DNA from 3 places in the Streptomyces sp. NPDC006435 genome. Region 2 is predicted to be linked to each of the others. Evidence: riboswitches for the same ligand, from Rfam matches in the RefSeq annotation. Region 2 holds a riboswitch; each other region holds the start of a gene.
What was found. Region 2 has a riboswitch for thiamine pyrophosphate ahead of thiC (phosphomethylpyrimidine synthase ThiC). Riboswitches for the same ligand answer to the same signal wherever they lie in the genome.

Region 1 (3,265 bases), on a different contig from region 2:
GCAGCAGGGTCCGCTCGTCGGCCACCACCTCCAGCTTGATCCAGTCGGTGCCGAGCGCCTCGCGGGCCAGCCGGGCGGTCAGCACGGCCTCGCCCGCGGTGAAGCAGCCCGCAGTGTTCGGCAGCACGCGGATGGAGAGCCGCTCCAGGACGGAGAGCACCGAGCCCTGCACGGTCGGATCGAGGCGGCGCATCGCGACGGTGGTCAGCTCGGTGCCGGAGGCGACCAGGGAACGTTCCAGCACGTCGAGGCCGGCCGCCCCGCCCGTCCCCATGATCAGCCGGGAGCCGAAGTCGGTGCCGCCGAGGGCGAAGAGGTCGTCGGACACGGTCAGCCCCCCTGGACCGCGGTCAGGATCTCGACGCGGTCGCCGTCGGCCAGCACGACGGCGGACCACCGGCCCCGCGGCACGACGGTCTCGTTGACGGCGGCGGCCACGCCGGAGCCCGCGGTGGTGAGGGAGGCGACCAGGGCGTCCAGGGCGGTGCCCGCGGCGAGGACGCGGACCTCGCCGTTCACGGACACGGAGAGGGCGGCGGAGGGGGCGGGGGACGTGCCGGGCCCGGCGGGGGAGCCGGGGCGGGATGCGGACTCGGTCATGCGGGCTGCTCCTGACGTACGGGGGCGGCGGCGGACGGGAATCGGTGCGGGGTGAAGGGGCGGGCCTGCTCGGGCGGTTCGCCGCCGGTGAGGAACTCCGCCATGACGTCACCGGTGACGGGGGTGAGCAGCACCCCGTTGCGGTGGTGACCGGTGGCGAGGTGCAGGCCGGGCAGGGCGGTGGGGCCCAGCAGCGGGGCGTTGTCGGGGGAGGCGGGGCGCAGACCGGCCAGGGCCTCGGTGAGCGGCAGCTCGGTGATGCCGGGGACCAGCTCGTGGGCGTCCCGCAGCAGTTCGTAGACGCCGCCCGCGGTGACGGTGGTGTCCCAGCCCAGCTCCTCGCTGGTGGCGCCGACGACCAGCTCGCCGTTCTCGCGCGGGACCAGGTAGACGTGGCTGCCCCGGACCACGGCCCGTACCGTCCGGCTGAGGAAGGGCGCGTACGGGGCGGGCACGGTCAGCCGGAGCACCTGCCCCTTGACCGGCCGGACCGGCGGCACGACGTGGTCCGGCAGCCCCGGGAGCCGGCCGCTGAGGCTGCCCGCGGCGAGCACGACCTGGTCGGCCGCCAGTTCCGTACCCCCGTCGAGCACCGCCCCGGCGGCCCGGCCGCCCCGCACCGTCAGGCGCTCCACCCGGTCGCGGTGGAAGGTCACCCCGGCCCGCTCGCAGGCGGTCAGCAGGGCGGCGGCCAGCCGGCGGGGGTCGATCTGGTGGTCGCCGTCGACCCGCAGGCCGCCCCGGACTCCCGGCGCCAGCATCGGCTCCAGCCGGCGGCACTCACGGCCGGTGAGCCACTGGGACATCAGCCCGGACCGCTGCTGGAGGGCGTGCAGCTCCCGCAGATGGGCGCGGTCGTCGGCGTCCAGGGCGACGGCCAGGGTGCCGCAGGTGCGAAAGCCGGTCTCCCGCCCGCTCGCCTCCTCCAGCTCGGCCACGAAGGCCGGATAGCGGGCGGCCGAGGCGACGTTGAGACCGAGCAGCAGCTCCTCGCCGTAGTGGAGTTCGGTGACGGCGGCCAGCATGCCGGCCGCCACCCGGGCGGCCCCGCCGCCCGGTTCGGGATCGGCGACCGCGGTGCCCAGTCCGCGCTGCGCGGCCCGCCAGGCGGTCACCAGACCGATGATCCCGCCCCCGATGACGAGGACGTCGTGTCCCTTCCCGTTTCCGGAAGAACGCATGGGCGTCCAGCCCCTCCCTTCGCCGGCATGACCCGGATCAGGTTCGTACGGTCGGAGGCCGCCCAGCCTCCCTCTCAGCCCGGTGCGTCCGGGCTCCCGCGAGTGTTTTACGTTGGCCACCCTAAACCCCGCCGTCCCGGCCCAGTAAGGGAGCAGCCACCGTGGCCCGTTCGCTCGACGGACTCGTCCTCGCCCCGGTCGCCGACCAGGCCCCGGGCCAGGTCGGCACCCGCACCCGCTTCGCGTACCACGAGCAGGACGGCCGGATCTGGGCCGACTACGCGGGCGGTGACGTGGTCCGCGGCCATCTCGTCGGCACCCGGGACGGTGACACCCTCGACTTCAGGTACGTCCAGCTGAAGCAGGACGGGACGACGTCCTGCGGCCACTGCGTCTCCACCGTCGTCGACCTCGCGGACGGCCGGGTCCGGCTGGAGGAGCGGTGGGAGTGGGAGTCGCAGGAGGGCGGCGGGACGAGCACGGTCGAGGAGATCCCCTCTTCCTGACGAAATGTCAGATGCTTATGGTGTAGGGGTGAGCGATCAGCAGCAGTCAGAGCAGCCGGACCGGCGGCCGGGGCGCCGCGTCGTCGTCGTGGGCGCGGGCATGGCGGGCGTGCAGACCGCGGTGGCCCTGCGGGAACAGGGCTTCACCGGCCCCGTCGTCCTGATCGGCGCCGAACCCCACCAGCCCTACGACCGGCCCCCGTTGTCCAAGGCGGTGCTGCTCGGCAAGGCCGAGGACTCCGCCTTCGAGGTCGACTTCGAGGCGCTGGACATTGAACTGCGGCTGGGCGTCGAGGTCACCGGCGTGCGACCGGACGCGCACGAGCTGGACACCCCCTCGGGCCCCGTCGGCTACGACGCCCTGGTGATCGCGACCGGCGCCGAACCGGTCGTGCTGCCCGGCACCGAGGGCGTTCCCGGCGTCCACCTGCTGCGCACCCTCGACGACGCGGCCCGGCTGCGCCCGGTCCTCGGCGAACGGCACGACGTCGTGGTCGTCGGCGCGGGCTGGATCGGGGCCGAGTTCGCCACCGCGGCCCGCGCCGCGGGCTGCGGGGTCACCGTCGTCGAGGCCGCCGACCGGCCCCTCGCGGGCGCGATGCCCGCCGAGGTCGCCGCCCCGATGGCCGACTGGTACGCCGGGATCGGCGCCGAACTCCTCACCGGGGCCCGGGTCGACCGGATCGAGCCGGGCCGGGTGGTCCTCGCGGACGGCCGTACGCTCCAGGCCGGGGCGGTCGTCGTCGGGATCGGCGCACGGCCCGCCACCGGCTGGCTGGCCGGCTCCGGCATCGAGCTCGGCCCCGACGGGTCGGTGACCGCCGACGGGGCGCTGCGCACCTCGGCACCCGACGTGTACGCGGTCGGCGACTGCGCCTCGTTCCCCTCCGCCCGGTACGGCGAACGCCTGCTCGTCCACCACTGGGACAACGCCCTCCAGGGCCCGCGCACCGCCGCCGCCAACATCATCGGCGCGGC
Region 2 (3,265 bases):
CCACCGTGTTGAGTTCGCCGAGCGTCCGCAGTTCGGCGAACTGCGCCTCGTCGTTGGCGTCGGCGATCGAACCGGGCCGCAGCCCGTCACCCAGCGAGTACGTCACGTCGTAGGCCGCGAGGATCTCGCAGAGCTCCTCGAAGTGCTCGTACAGGAACGACTCCTTGTGGTGCGCCAGGCACCACGCCGCCATGATCGAGCCGCCGCGCGAGACGATGCCGGTCTTGCGACGGGCGGTCAGCGGCACGTACGGCAGGCGCACGCCGGCGTGCACCGTCATGTAGTCGACGCCCTGCTCGGCCTGCTCGATGACGGTGTCCTTGTAGATCTCCCAGCTCAGTTCCTCTGCCCGGCCGTCCACCTTTTCGAGCGCCTGGTAGAGCGGGACGGTACCGATCGGAACGGGTGAATTACGCAGAACCCACTCACGGGTGGTGTGAATGTTGCGGCCGGTGGACAGATCCATCACGGTATCGGCGCCCCAGCGCGTCGCCCACGTCATCTTTTCCACCTCCTCCTCGATGGAGGACGTCACCGCGGAGTTGCCGATGTTGGCGTTGACCTTCACCAGGAACCGCTTCCCGATGATCATCGGTTCGATCTCGGGGTGGTTGACGTTGGCCGGCAGCACGGCCCGGCCGGCCGCGATCTCCTCGCGCACCACCTCCGGCGCGACGTTCTCCCGGATCGCCACGTACTCCATCTCCGGGGTGATCTCGCCCCGTCGGGCGTACGCGAGCTGGGTCACGGGCCGTCCGTCCCGGCTGCGGCGGGGCAGCCGGGGACGGCCCGGGAAGACCGCGTCGAGGTTGCGCAGCCCGCCGCGCGGCGAGGTGTGCCTGAGTCCGTCGTCCTCGGGACGGACGGGGCGACCCGGGTACTCCTCGGTGTCGCCGCGGGCAGTGATCCAGTTCTCCCGCAGCGGTGCGAGTCCGCGACGGACGTCGGTCTCGACAGCAGGATCGGTGTACGGCCCCGACGTGTCGTACAGCGTCACGTCCTTGCCGTTGGTGAGGTGCACCTGACGGACCGGCACCCGGAGGTCCGGGCGCGAGCCCGAGACGTATCCCTTGTGCCAGCCGATGGACTTCCCGGCCTCGTCGCTCCGACTGGAGGCAGGCGTGCGTGCGTCCGATGTGGTCATGAGACCTACTCCCTACGCCGGCATTACCCGGTAACAGGTTCGGCGGTCGGCGCAGCCGTTTCCGTACGGACGTACGGATGTCAGCGCCCTCTCAGCCCGGTGCTCCGAGCTCCCGCGTGTACAAAGGTTCCTCCACGCTAGCGTCCCGTCCGGCGGGATGAACAGTGGGCCCGTCCCTTCTTGCGATGATCTGCCGGTGACGTCCCCCCGTATCGACACCGATATCGACACCGAACTCCAGGGCCATCAGCACGGCCACTCGCACGGTCACGGTCCCGCGGCGCCCGTCTCCAGACATCTGCGCAAGGTCATCGCGGCCGTCCTGATCCCGTTCGCCACCGCCGTCGTCGTCGGCCTGGTGGCGCTCTGGCCGGGCGGCGCTCCCGCGCACGAACGGACCGGCGTGGGGTTCGACCGGCAGACCCGACAGGCGAAGGTGGTGAGAGTCGACATGGTGAACTGCAAGGACGTGAACGCGGTGCAGGTGCCCGTCGGCCAGGAGGCCGCCCCGCCGACGGACGACGACAGGGGATCGTGCCGGAAGGCCACCGTTGAGGTGACGTCCGGGCCCGACAGGGGCCGGACGTTCGTCGAGATCGTGCAGCCCGACGCCCCGCGTCAACTGCGCGAGGGCCAGGGCGTGATCGTGTCGTACGCGCCCGACGCACCCCGTGATCTGCAGTATTCGGTGACGGACGTGGCCCGGAAGTTCCCGATGACCCTGCTGGCCGGGATCTTCGCCCTGGTCGTGGTCGCGGTGGGCCGGATGCGCGGGGTGTTGGCGCTGGTGGCGCTCGCGGTCTCGTTCGCCGTGCTGACCCTGTTCATCCTCCCGGCCGTGCTCCAGGGCTCCAACCCGCTGCTCGTCGCGGTGGTGGGAGCCAGCGCGATCATGCTGATCGCGCTCTACATGTGCCACGGCCCGAGCGCCCGCACCTCGGTGGCGGTGATCGGCACGCTGGCCTCGCTGCTGCTGATCGGACTGCTCGGATCGCTCTTCATCGGCTGGGCGAGCCTGAGCGGCAACACCGACGACAACACCGGCCTCATCCACGGCCTGTACCCGCACATCGACATGAGCGGTCTGCTGCTGGCCGGTGTCATCATCGGTTCGCTCGGAGTGCTCGACGACGTGACCGTCACCCAGACGTCCGCGGTCTGGGAACTGCACCGGGCGAACCCGTCGATGGGCGTGCGCGGGCTCTACCGGGCGGGGATCAGGATCGGGCGCGACCACATCGCCTCGGTCGTCAACACGCTCGTGCTCGCCTACGCCGGCGCCGCGCTGCCATTGCTGCTGCTCTTCTCCATCGCGCAGAGCAGCGTGGGGACGGTGGCCAACAGCGAGCTGGTGGCGGAGGAGATCGTACGAACCCTGGTCGGCTCGATCGGACTGGTCGCCTCGGTGCCGGTGACGACGGTGCTCGCTGCGCTGGTCGTCTCCGCGGACCGCACAGAACTCGGCGCGGAAGCCGGGGCTTCGGCACCCGTACGGGCCGGGAAGGGCCGTCGTCGCAGGACGAGGGCCTGAACGTCTCCGCCGGGTGAGCAATTCACCCATTCGGCAGGTGCCGTGTTCGACCGGCGATCCGGTGGGCGGCACCGGGTTCCTTCAGCCCGCGTTCTGCTCCTCGGCGAGGATCCGGCCCAGGGCCTCCTCCAGATTGCCCTCGAAGTCACCGAGCGTGCACTCCTGCCCCAGCGGCACGAGCTTGTCGGTCCGGTCGAGAAAAGCCACGAGCGGCGCGGTACCGGCCCGGAAGAGGGCCCGGTCCTCGCCGACCTGAAGGCGGATGTGCACATCGGACAGCCCCTCGGGCTCCGTCGGCCCGATGTGCACATCACCGTCCCCACTGGGACTGTTGAGGCCGTCGAGCAACAACTCACGACCGAATGCCCAGGTGACGGGGGCATCGCCGGGCAGATGGAAGGTCATGCGGATCGCATACGGATCGCAGACCTCGTACCGGAGCTCCACCGGGATCCGGAAAGAGAGTTCCTCGGAGACGAGGAAGCTCATCATGACCTCAGCTTGAACCGACTCGCGCATCGTTCAACCCCGCAGTAGATGAATCTGGCCAGGAATGATCCCCCATGGCCCTATTGACGCCATCGTGGTGC
Region 3 (3,265 bases), on a different contig from region 2:
GAATCCGCCGCGCCCCAGCAACGCCAGGAAGGCCGTCCCGACGACGACGGTCGGCAGGACGAACGGCACCGTGACGACGGCCCGCAGCAGTTGTTTGCCGGGGAAGTCGAGGCGGGCGAAGACATAGGCGCCGGGCAGTGCGATCAGCAGGGTCAGCGCGGTCGAGGCGAGCGCCTGCCAGCCGGTGAACCAGAGGACTTCGCGGATGTCCGGCCGGGCCAGCACCTCGCCGACCCGGCCGAACTGCCAGACGCCGTCCGCCTTCAGCCCGCGGCCGACGATCGCGACGACCGGGTAGGCGAAGAACAGCGCGAAGAACGCCACGGGCACGGCCATCAGGCCGAGCCGCACCGCGGTCCCCCGCCGGGCCGCGGCACGGGCAGCGCGCGAACGCCCGGGACCGGGCCCGCGCGCGTCGTCCCCGCGCGGGCCCTCCCCGTGACCGCCCGTCCCGGCCGCGTCCGTCGCGCGTTCGGGGGACTTCGTTACTTCACTACGAGCGAGGACCACGACTGGACCCACTGCTCACGGTTCTTGGCGATGCTGTCCGGGGCGACGGTCGCCGGCTTCTCCACGGTGGCGCCGAACTTCGTGAAGACCTCCGGCAGCTCGGCATCCTCGACGACCGGGTTCACGAACATGTTGAGCGGCATGTCCTCCTGGAACTTCTTGCTGATCAGGAAGTCCAGCAGGGCCTTGCCGCCCGCCTCGTTCTTCGCGCCGTCCAGCAGACCGGCGAACTCGATCTGGCGGAAGCAGGTCCCGGTGGCGACCCCGGTCGGGGCCTCGGCCGGCGGCTGCTTCGCGTACAGCACCTCGACGGGCGGGCTGGAGGCGTACGAGACGACGAGCGGCCGGTCGGCCTTGGCCTTCTTGCCGCCCGCGGAGCCGGAGAACTCCTCGTTGTACGCCTCCTCCCAGCCGTCGACGACCTTGACGCCGTTCTTCTCCAGCTTCTTCCAGTAGTCCTGGTAGCCCTTCTCGCCGTAGGCGGCGACGGTGCCGAGGAGGAAGCCGAGACCGGGCGAGGAGGTCGCGGCGTTCTCGGTGACGAGGAGGTCCTTGTACGCGGGCTTCGCCAGATCGGCGAAGGTGCTCGGCGGCGCGAGCTTCTTGTCGGCGAAGTACTTCTTGTCGTAGTTGACGCAGATGTCGCCGGTGTCGACCGGGGTGACCCGGTGCTCGGCGTCGAGCCGGGTGGCCTCGGCGACCCGGTCCAGGCCCTTGGCCTCGTACGGCGTGAAGAGCCCGCTGTCGAGGGCGCGGGAGAGCAGCGTGTTGTCGACGCCGAAGAACACGTCGCCGCGCGGGGAGCCCTTGGTCAGGATCTCCTGGTTGAGCGCGACGCCCGCGTCGCCGCTCTTCAGCACCTTGACCGTGTAGCCGGTCTCCTTCGTGAACTCCTTCAAGACCTCCTTGGAGGCGTTGAAGGAGTCGTGGCTGACGAGGGTCACGGTCTTGGAACCGGAGCCCTTGGGGCCGTCGGACGCCTGGTCGTCGGAGCTCCCGCATCCGGCGAGCGCGGTGACGCCCAGCGCGGCGGCGGCAGCCGTCGCCGCGAGCCGACCGGTCCTGTGGGTGGTGCTCATTGTGGATTCCTCCTGGGTTTTGGCCAGGAAGAGACGCGGCCCTGCCCGCGGAAAGCGGGCAGGGCGCAACAGCATGAGTTGATGACCGAACTTCCTACCCGGAATGACCCGGGCGAGGTTCAGAGGGTCTGCGGACGACCTGTCCTCGGTGCCGCACTCTCAGCGCTGTGGCGCTCCCCTGTCGGAATATGAAGTTGATTTCGGGCCCAGGTTACACGGGCCCCTTTGGCCGTCCGCAGGCGCTCAGCGCTCGGCCGCCGCCAGCTGTCCGCAGGCCCCGTCGATCTCCTGGCCGCGGGTGTCCCGCACGGTCACCGGAACGCCGTGGGCGGCGATCGCCTCGACGAACGCCTTCTCGTCCTCGGGGCGGGAGGCGGTCCACTTGGAACCGGGCGTGGGGTTCAGCGGGATCAGGTTGACGTGCACCCGCTTGCCCTTGAGGAGCCTGCCGAGCAGGTCGCCGCGCCACGCCTGGTCGTTGATGTCACGGATCAGGGCGTACTCGATGGAGATGCGGCGGCCGGACTTCTCCGCGTACTCCCACGCCGCGTCCAGCACCTCGCGCACCTTCCAGCGCGTGTTCACGGGGACGAGGGTGTCGCGCAGTTCGTCGTCCGGTGCGTGCAGCGAGACGGCGAGGCGGCACTTGAAGCCCTCGTCGGCGAAGCGGAGCATCGCGGGCACCAGGCCCACGGTGGAGACGGTGATCCCGCGCTGCGAGAGCCCCAGCCCGTCCGGCTCCGGGTCGGTGAGCCGGCGGATCGCGCCGACCACCCGGTTGTAGTTGGCGAGCGGCTCGCCCATGCCCATGAAGACGATGTTGGAGAGCCGGGCCGGCCCGCCGGGGACCTCCCCGTCGCGCAGCGCCCGCATGCCGTCCACGATCTGGTGGACGATCTCGGCGGTGGACAGGTTGCGGTCGAGTCCGGCCTGTCCCGTCGCGCAGAACGGGCAGTTCATCCCGCATCCCGCCTGGGACGAGATGCACATGGTCACCCGCTCCGGGTAGCGCATCAGGACGGACTCGACGAGCGTCCCGTCGTGGAGCTTCCACAGCGTCTTGCGGGTGGTGTCGTCGTCGCAGCTGATGTGCCGGACCACGGACATCAGGTCGGGGAACATCGCCTCGGCGAGCTTGTCCCGCGATCCGGCCGGGATGTTGGTCCACTCGGCCGGGTCGTGCGCGTACCGCGCGAAGTAGTGCTGCGAGAGCTGCTGGGCGCGGAACGGCTTCTCGCCGATCGCGGCGACGGCCTCCCTGCGCTCGGCGGGCGTGAGGTCGGCGAGGTGCCGCGGCGGCTTCTTGGCTCCGCGGGGCGCGACGAAAGTGAGTTCTCCGGGCTTAGGCATGGTTCATCCAGTGTCGCAGACGCGACGGCAAGGGCCCGCCGTCCTGTGGACGACGGGCCCTGACCCGTGGAAACCCCCGGCCGGAGGCCGGTCTCAGCCGGAGCCGACGAACAGCACCAGCAGCAGCCAGACCACGGGAGCGGTCGGTAGCAGCGAGTCCAGCCGGTCCATGATCCCGCCGTGCCCCGGCAGCAGCGTGCCCATGTCCTTGATGCCGAGGTCCCGCTTGATCATCGACTCCCCGAGGTCGCCGAGGGTGGCGCTGACCGCGACCGCGAGTCCGAGCAGCAGCCCCTGCCACCAGGAACCGCCGTCGATCAGGAACT

Region 1: linked by a shared signal. The riboswitch ahead of thiO (glycine oxidase ThiO) and the one ahead of thiC (phosphomethylpyrimidine synthase ThiC) in region 2 are both predicted to bind thiamine pyrophosphate.
Region 3: linked by a shared signal. The riboswitch ahead of ABZZ04_RS18455 (thiamine ABC transporter substrate-binding protein) and the one ahead of thiC (phosphomethylpyrimidine synthase ThiC) in region 2 are both predicted to bind thiamine pyrophosphate.

Annotation. Positions count from the first base shown of each region.
Region 1 is NZ_JBEXPY010000009.1:139,847-143,111, forward strand. Features, by position in the region: gene ABZZ04_RS12870 (thiazole synthase) at 1-328, opposite strand, end outside; gene thiS (sulfur carrier protein ThiS) at 331-600, opposite strand; gene thiO (glycine oxidase ThiO) at 597-1,781, opposite strand; TPP riboswitch at 1,779-1,891, opposite strand; gene ABZZ04_RS12885 (hypothetical protein) at 1,943-2,287, shown strand; gene ABZZ04_RS12890 (FAD-dependent oxidoreductase) at 2,292-3,265, shown strand, end outside.
Region 2 is NZ_JBEXPY010000001.1:245,407-248,671, reverse strand. Features, by position in the region: gene thiC (phosphomethylpyrimidine synthase ThiC) at 1-1,144, opposite strand, end outside; TPP riboswitch at 1,137-1,270, opposite strand; gene ABZZ04_RS01115 (YibE/F family protein) at 1,341-2,675, shown strand; gene ABZZ04_RS01110 (SsgA family sporulation/cell division regulator) at 2,757-3,194, opposite strand.
Region 3 is NZ_JBEXPY010000017.1:71,366-74,630, forward strand. Features, by position in the region: gene ABZZ04_RS18450 (iron ABC transporter permease) at 1-336, opposite strand, end outside; gene ABZZ04_RS18455 (thiamine ABC transporter substrate-binding protein) at 486-1,589, opposite strand; TPP riboswitch at 1,663-1,779, opposite strand; gene rlmN (23S rRNA (adenine(2503)-C(2))-methyltransferase RlmN) at 1,833-2,939, opposite strand; gene ABZZ04_RS18465 (phosphatidate cytidylyltransferase) at 3,033-3,265, opposite strand, start outside.